DNA from 3 places in the Cumulibacter manganitolerans genome. Region 1 is predicted to be linked to each of the others. Evidence: riboswitches for the same ligand, from Rfam matches in the RefSeq annotation. Region 1 holds a riboswitch; each other region holds the start of a gene.
What was found. Region 1 has a riboswitch for thiamine pyrophosphate ahead of F8A92_RS07350 (thiamine ABC transporter substrate-binding protein). Riboswitches for the same ligand answer to the same signal wherever they lie in the genome.
Positions count from the first base shown of each region.

Region 2: it holds a riboswitch for thiamine pyrophosphate, as region 1 does, so the genes downstream of both, thiC (phosphomethylpyrimidine synthase ThiC) here and F8A92_RS07350 (thiamine ABC transporter substrate-binding protein) in region 1, are expected to answer to the same signal.
Region 3: it holds a riboswitch for thiamine pyrophosphate, as region 1 does, so the genes downstream of both, F8A92_RS12170 (YkoF family thiamine/hydroxymethylpyrimidine-binding protein) here and F8A92_RS07350 (thiamine ABC transporter substrate-binding protein) in region 1, are expected to answer to the same signal.

Region 1 covers NZ_WBKP01000014.1:14,984-17,238, reverse strand. The annotation lists gene F8A92_RS07355 (ABC transporter permease) at 1-21, opposite strand, end outside; gene F8A92_RS07350 (thiamine ABC transporter substrate-binding protein) at 49-1,098, opposite strand; TPP riboswitch at 1,150-1,255, opposite strand; gene F8A92_RS07345 (PaaI family thioesterase) at 1,464-1,874, shown strand; gene F8A92_RS07340 (SDR family NAD(P)-dependent oxidoreductase) at 1,999-2,255, shown strand, end outside.
Region 2 covers NZ_WBKP01000064.1:11,258-13,512, forward strand. The annotation lists gene thiC (phosphomethylpyrimidine synthase ThiC) at 1-950, opposite strand, end outside; TPP riboswitch at 948-1,056, opposite strand; gene thiD (bifunctional hydroxymethylpyrimidine kinase/phosphomethylpyrimidine kinase) at 1,086-1,943, shown strand; gene F8A92_RS16325 (hypothetical protein) at 2,016-2,255, shown strand, end outside.
Region 3 covers NZ_WBKP01000032.1:39,510-41,764, reverse strand. The annotation lists gene F8A92_RS12175 (SDR family oxidoreductase) at 39-728, opposite strand; TPP riboswitch at 782-886, shown strand; gene F8A92_RS12170 (YkoF family thiamine/hydroxymethylpyrimidine-binding protein) at 935-1,582, shown strand; gene F8A92_RS12165 (ECF transporter S component) at 1,579-2,202, shown strand; gene F8A92_RS12160 (ABC transporter ATP-binding protein) at 2,189-2,255, shown strand, end outside.

The DNA of each region.
Region 1 (2,255 bases):
CGCCCGTACGCGAGTGCTCATCCAGCCCCTGTCCTGTGGTGCCGCCGGTCAGCCGGTGGTGACGTCGGCCCACTCCTTGAGCCAGCCGTCACGCTTGGCCGCGATCGTCGACGGGTCGACGGTGAGCGGGTCGGTGGCCAGCGGAGCGTACTTCGCCCAGTCCGCGGGCAGCGCGGCCCCGCTGGCCGGGTACATGTACATGTTGTCAGGGATCGACTTCTGGAACGCCGGCTCGCTGATGAAGTCGATGAACGCCTCGGCACCCTTCGTGTTGTCGGTGCCCTTCACGACCCCGGCGTACTCGATCTGCCGGAAGCAGGTGGACAGCACGGCGGAGGTCGTGGGCTCGCCGCCGCCCTTGGGGATGGTGAACGGTGGCGAGGACGCGTACGAGACCACGATCGGGCGGGACCCCTTGCCTTCGCCGCCGGAGAAGTCGACCGAGTAGGCGTCGGTCCACCCGCTGGTGATCTTGACGCCGTTGTCGCGCAGCTTGGTCCAGTAGCCCTGCCAGCCGTTCTCGCCGTACTTCGCCACCGTGGCGAGGAAGAAGGCGGTGCCGGGCGACGAGGTGACAGCGCTCGGGGTGACGAGCAGGTCCCGGTACTCGGGCTTGATCAGGTCGTCCAGCGAGGTCGGTGCGGCCAGCCCGTGCGACGCGAACCAGCCGTTGTCGACGTTCAGGCAGACGTCGCCGTAATCGATGGCCGTCAGGTCGTCGTCCGCTCCGGGCAGCGCGAGGCTCTTCGCCTGATCGGTCGCCTTGGCCGAGGAGTACGGCCTGAACACGCCGGCGTCGACGGCGCGGATGCCGAGGGTGTTGTCGATGCCGAAGACGACGTCGGCACTCGGGTTGTCCTTGCTGAGGATGAGCTTGTTGGTGAGCTCGCCTGCGTCGCCGGCGGTCTGGATCTTGACCGTGTATCCGGAGTCCTTCTCGAACTTCTTGATCAGCTCGGCCGGCGCCGCCCACGAGTCGTGCGTCATGACCGTGACGGTCTTGGCGTCGGACGAGCCGCCGCCGCCGACGCCGCAGGCGCTGAGCGTCACCGCGGCGGTGATGGTGATCGCGGCGAGCGCCGCACTGTGCTTCGACATGTTCCCTCCATTGCTGCGAGGGAGCTCGATCGCCCGCTGGCGCGGGGTCTTCGACTGAGTTTCCCGACTTCCTACACCGGTGCTAACCGGATCAGGTTCGAGGGTCTGCGGACGATCCGCACTCTCAGCGCCGCGTGGCGCTCCCCTGTCGTTGTGCTGCGGCCAGCATAGTCCGGCGCCGCGCGCTCCGGAGATCGACGTCCTGGAGGGGCATTGGGCATTCGGGGTGGACAGTGCCCCGACTCGGCGACGTTTTGGCGGAGACCGCTGACCGGACCCGAGGGGCGCCGGTCGGGGCACCCACCCGAGATCGGCTCGATCCTCCGATGCGCCGGGCCGTATCGTGGCGACCGGAGGAACAACCTATGGACAGCTCGGCCCTGCAGGCGCGCGTCGCCGCGATCATCGACCTACCGCTGCACCGCTTTCTGGGCGTCTCGCTCATCGACGCGGACGACCCGGCGGCCGGCGCGACCTTCGTGGTCGATGAGCCCACCCAGGGACCGGGCGGCTGGCTGCACGGCGGCGTCGTCTACACCCTGCTCGACATGACCTGCTACCTGGCGCTGCTCCCGCACCTCGCGGAGGACAAGATCGCGGTGTCGCATGCCGTGAACATCTCGCTGATGAAGGGCGTACCCGGCGGATCGACCGTCCGGCTCACCGCCGAGGTGGTGCGGGTCGGCAGGTCGCTGGCGTTCCTGCGCGCCGAGGCGCGGGCCGAGGGACATGTCGTGGCCACCGCGACGGTGACGAAGTCGATCATCCCCGGGTAGCCGGAGGAGCGGGCCGCGCGGCGCCACGGCGTTCCGTGCCCCGGATCGCCGCAAAGGCAGCGCCTCGGCGGGTTTGCTGATAAGAATTCCTAGCAGTGCGAACTATCGACTCTCGGAGGACTTCATGACCCAGTACCCGCTGCCGAACAACGCGGCCGACCTGACCGGCGACATCGCCTTCGTGACCGGTGCGAGCTCGGGCCTCGGACGACGGTTCGCGCAGGTGATCGCCGCCTCGGGTGCCACGGTCGTGGTCACCGCGCGGCGGAAGGCCAAGCTGGACCAGCTGGTCGAGGAGATCACCGCCGCGGGCGGGCGGGCGGTGGCGATCGAGATGGACGTGACCGACGCCGACTCCATCTTCGCGGCCTACCAGAGCGC
Region 2 (2,255 bases), on a different contig from region 1:
GTGTACAGGAAGGACTCCTGGTGGTGGGCAAGGCACCACCCGGCCATGATCGAGCCGCCCCGCGAGACGATGCCGGTGACCCGGTCCGCGGTGAGCGGCACGTACGCCAGGCGCACGCCGGCGTGGATGGTCATGTAGTCCACGCCCTGCTCGCACTGCTCGATGACCGTGTCGCGGAAGATCTCCCAGGTCAACGCTGATGCGTTGCCGTCCACCTTCTCCAGCGCCTGATAGATCGGAACCGTTCCGATCGGGACGGGGCTGTTGCGCAGGATCCATTCCCGGGTGGTGTGGATGTCATCGCCGGTCGACAGGTCCATCACGGTGTCGGCGCCCCAGCGGGTTGCCCAGGTGAGCTTCTCGACCTCTTCGGCGATCGACGACGTGACGGCGGAGTTGCCGATGTTGGCGTTGATCTTGGTCAGAAACGCCTTGCCGATGATCATCGGCTCGGACTCGGGGTGGTTCACGTTCGCCGGGATGATCGCGCGTCCGGCCGCGAGCTCGTCACGCACCAGCTCGGGGCTGCACCCTTCGCGCAGCGCGACGAATCGCATCTCCGACGTGATCTCACCGCGACGCGCGTAGTGCATCTGGGTCACCGTCCTGCCGTGTGCGGACCGGAGCGGCTCGCGCCGCGGTCCCAGCCAGTCGGTGGACGCCTCGCCACGCCGAACCGCCGCCCGGCCGTCGTCCGCAAGACGCCGCCCGCGACCCCGGTAGGTCTCGACGTCATCGCGGGCATTGATCCAGTCGGCGCGCAGGGCCGGGAGGCCGGAGCGGGGATCGGAGCCGGGGCCGCACGTGCGATAGACCAGCACGTCCTCGTTCGGAACGCCGCCGGGGCTGTCGGACAGCTTGATCGCCGTCATCGGGACACGCACGTCGGCGTCCCCGAGAATCACGGCACGGTGCTGGGGATGAATTTCGGGCATTTCCGGGGTACGCATTGCTAGCGCCTCCTCTTCCTTCGCCGGCATGATCCGGACAGGTTCGAACGGTCCGGACGGCGTCAGTCCGATCTCAGCCCGTGCCCGGGCTCCCGTGGGTGCGACCGATAGTAGCCACCTCGCTAGGGTGCTGTCATGCCAGACCCGAAACGGCACCCGACACGACCACCGGTTGCCCTGTCGATCGCGGGTTCGGACCCTTCCGGCGGCGCCGGTATCCAGGCGGACCTGAAGACGTTCAGCGCACTCGGCACCTACGGCACGTGCGTCATCACGGCCCTGACCGCACAATCAACGCGGACCGTGACGATGGTGCATCCGATCCCCGTGCCGGTCGTCCGCGAGCAGCTGACGACGCTCGTCGAGGACGTGCGGATCGACGTCGTCAAGGTGGGGATGCTCGGCTCGGCAGAGCTGATCGAGATGATCCACGACGTGCTGACGGATGGGCCGCTGCGCACCACACCGGTGGTGCTGGACCCCGTGATGGTCTCCAGCGTCGGCACGCCCCTGCTCGCCGCGGACGCATTAGCTGCGCTCAGGGCGTTGGTGAGTCGCGTCGACGTCGTTACGCCGAATCTTCCGGAGGCCGCTGTCCTGCTGGACGAGCCCGCGGCGGCGTCCGTATCCGAGATGCAACGGCAGGCCGAGCGGCTCGTCGGCGCCGGTGCGAGTCGAGTGCTGCTCAAGGGCGGCCACCTTGAGGGTGAGCGGTCGGTCGATGTCTGGCTCGACTCCTCCGGCGGTGCTGTCACGCGTCTCTCCGCGCCACGGGTGGCCACGCGGGACACACACGGCACCGGCTGCACTCTGAGCTCGGCAGTGGCGGCGTTCTATCCACGGCGCGGTGACTGGTTGCCAGCCGTACGCGCGGCGAAAGAGTGGTTGACCGGCGCGTTGCGCCACGGGCCCGTCCTCGACATCGGGCACGGTCCCGGCCCGGTCCATCACTTCTACGAGCAAACCCGCTGGCACGAAGAGCCCGCGCCGTAGGCCACAACGCCACGGCGGACCCATGCAACTGCCACCCGCTTCACGCATTGCCCCACTCGGTGAAGTCCGTCGGTGCAGAATCAGCGCCAGCAATGGGGTCACGTCGTGCAGCACGCGGCAGCACGCATGACCCATGGAGTGATCTTGGCCAAGCCCACAGCAGTCCTCGCGGATAGCACTCAGTTGATCCGGATCGCATTTCCCCGTCTCGTGCGAAGCCTCGACGTACGCGGCGCCTTCGAGACGGCAGACGCCCTGCTCGAAACGCAACAGCAGGCAGACGTCGCCCTGCTCCAACTACACGGCCCCTTG
Region 3 (2,255 bases), on a different contig from region 1:
GAAGGTCGGCGAGGTCGCGGACGGCGGGAGGCCATCGACTACCGGCGGGTCGGGCGTACTGAGACGACCTCGAGGGTCGCGTCGGGGCTCGCCTCCACCGCGGCGCGCACCGCGCGGGCCACCGACTCCGGCGTCAGGTAGAGCTCGGGCTGATAGGTCCCGCCGTCGTGCTCGACGATCTCCCGCTGCATGTCGGTGTCCACCTTGCCGGGATGCACCGAGCTGACCCGGACGCCGTTGGGCCGCTCCTCCTCCCGCAGCACGTCGGCGAAGGCGCGCAGCGCGAACTTCGTCCCGCAGTACATCGCGTTCTCCGGATTGGTGAAGAACCCGGAGCCGGAGTTGATCAGCACGACCATCCCCCGCGTACGGCGCAGGCCCGGCAGCGTCCGCGCGGTCAGGTCGGCGACGGCGAACAGGTTCGCCTCGAAGATCTGCCGCCACTGCGCGCGGGTCGTGTCGATGACGGCGTTCTTCGTGGAGATGCCCGCGTTGTGCACCAGCAGATCCAGGTCGGGCAGCGAGGCCGCCGCCTCGGCGAGCGCCGCCTCGTCGGTGAGGTCGGCTACGAACGGCTCCGCCGACTCGAGCTCCGCGCACGCGGCGCGGGCAGCCTCCGCGGTGCGCGCGCCGATCAGGAGATGGTGCGTGGCCTGCAGCTCGCGGGCGATGGCGAGGCCCACGCCGCGCGAGCCACCGGTGATGAGGGCAATCGGTCGATCAGTCATCACCCGACCCTACTGGCCCCCTCGCGCCGCGGATGCCGGGCGCGTAGGGTGGGCGACGACCCCCGGGGAGCGCATCCAGCGCTGAGAGTGTGGCTCGGCCACAGACCCGTGAACCTGATCCGGCTCGTACCGGCGTAGGGAGTTGGGCACGCGTGGACCCTCAGCGTTCCTCGCGTCTCTTCGTTCTCGGTGGTCCGGGAGCACCGATGGACGACCGGCAACCGGCCGACCCGGCCGAGTTCGGGATCGGCATGCGCTACAGCCTGCATCCGGCGAGCGACGACTTCGTGCACGTCATCCTCACCGCGATCGCCGAGGCGGGCGACGGCGACGGCACACTCGATATCGACACCGGGCCGGTGAGCACGTACGTCGGGGCCACCGCCGCCCCTGCGGAGCCGGCGCTCGCCGGCTACCTGCTACGCACCGTCGGCGCCGCGGCGCGCGCGATGGACGGCGGCCACCTCGTCACCCACGTGCTGCTGTCGCGCGGGTGCCCCGGCGAGATGGAGTGCACCCTCCTCGATCGCTATGCGCTGCCCACGCCGGACGCCGTGGCGCTCGAACCGGCCGGCCTGGACGCCGACGTCCAGTGGTCGCTGTACCCGCTGATGGACGGCGACAGCGGGCACGGCGCGCACCTCGAGCCCATCGAGCGGGCGATCGAGCAGGCCAAGCAGTCCGGCCTGGAGGTGACCCCCGCGCACTTCGCGACGATGCTGCGCGGCGACCTCGCGCAGGCCCTCGAGCTCGTCTTCACGACCTGGTCCGAGGTCGGCCGCAGCGTGCCGCACGTCGTGTGCCACCTGACCATCTCCATCGGATCCCCCTCGCGAACGGAGCAGCACGCATGAGCACCTCGGAAACCGACCGCATCGCCCGCAAGCCGTCCGTCCAGCGCGGCTGGCGCCTGCACGACCTCGTCCTCATCGCCGTCCTCGGCGCCGTCTTCGGCTTCCTGTACTACGCGCTCGTGCAGGCCTGGCTCGCGCTGTCCATCGCGATGGGCCCCTCGGGCGACCTCGCGCAGAACATCCTGTGGGGCGGCTGGATGGTCGTGGCGCCGCTGGCGCTCTACATCACCCGCAAGCCCGGCGCGGGCATCGTCGCGGAGGTGATCGCCTCGGTGATCGAGGTCGTCGTGCTCGGCTCGCCGGTCGGCCCGAAGCTGTTCCTGACGGCGCTCGTGCAGGGCGTCGGCGTCGAGCTGGTGTTCGCCGCGACGCGCTACCGCCGGTGGACGTGGGGCACCTTCGCGCTGTCCGGACTGGTCGGCGGCGCCGCCATCTTCGTGTACGAGGCGAGCGTCCTGGGCTGGTGGGGGCAGAGCATCGTCGTGTGGCGGGCGATCATCCACCTGGCGAGCTGCGTCGTGCTCTGCGGTCTGCTGGCCAAGGCGCTCGGGGACCTGCTGGTGCGGACGGGCGTACTGGACAACTTCGCCGTCGTCCGCGACCTCCGTGACCGACGCTGACCTGCTGACGGTTCGCGCGCTCGCCGTCCGGTTCCCGGGAGCCGGCGGCGAGC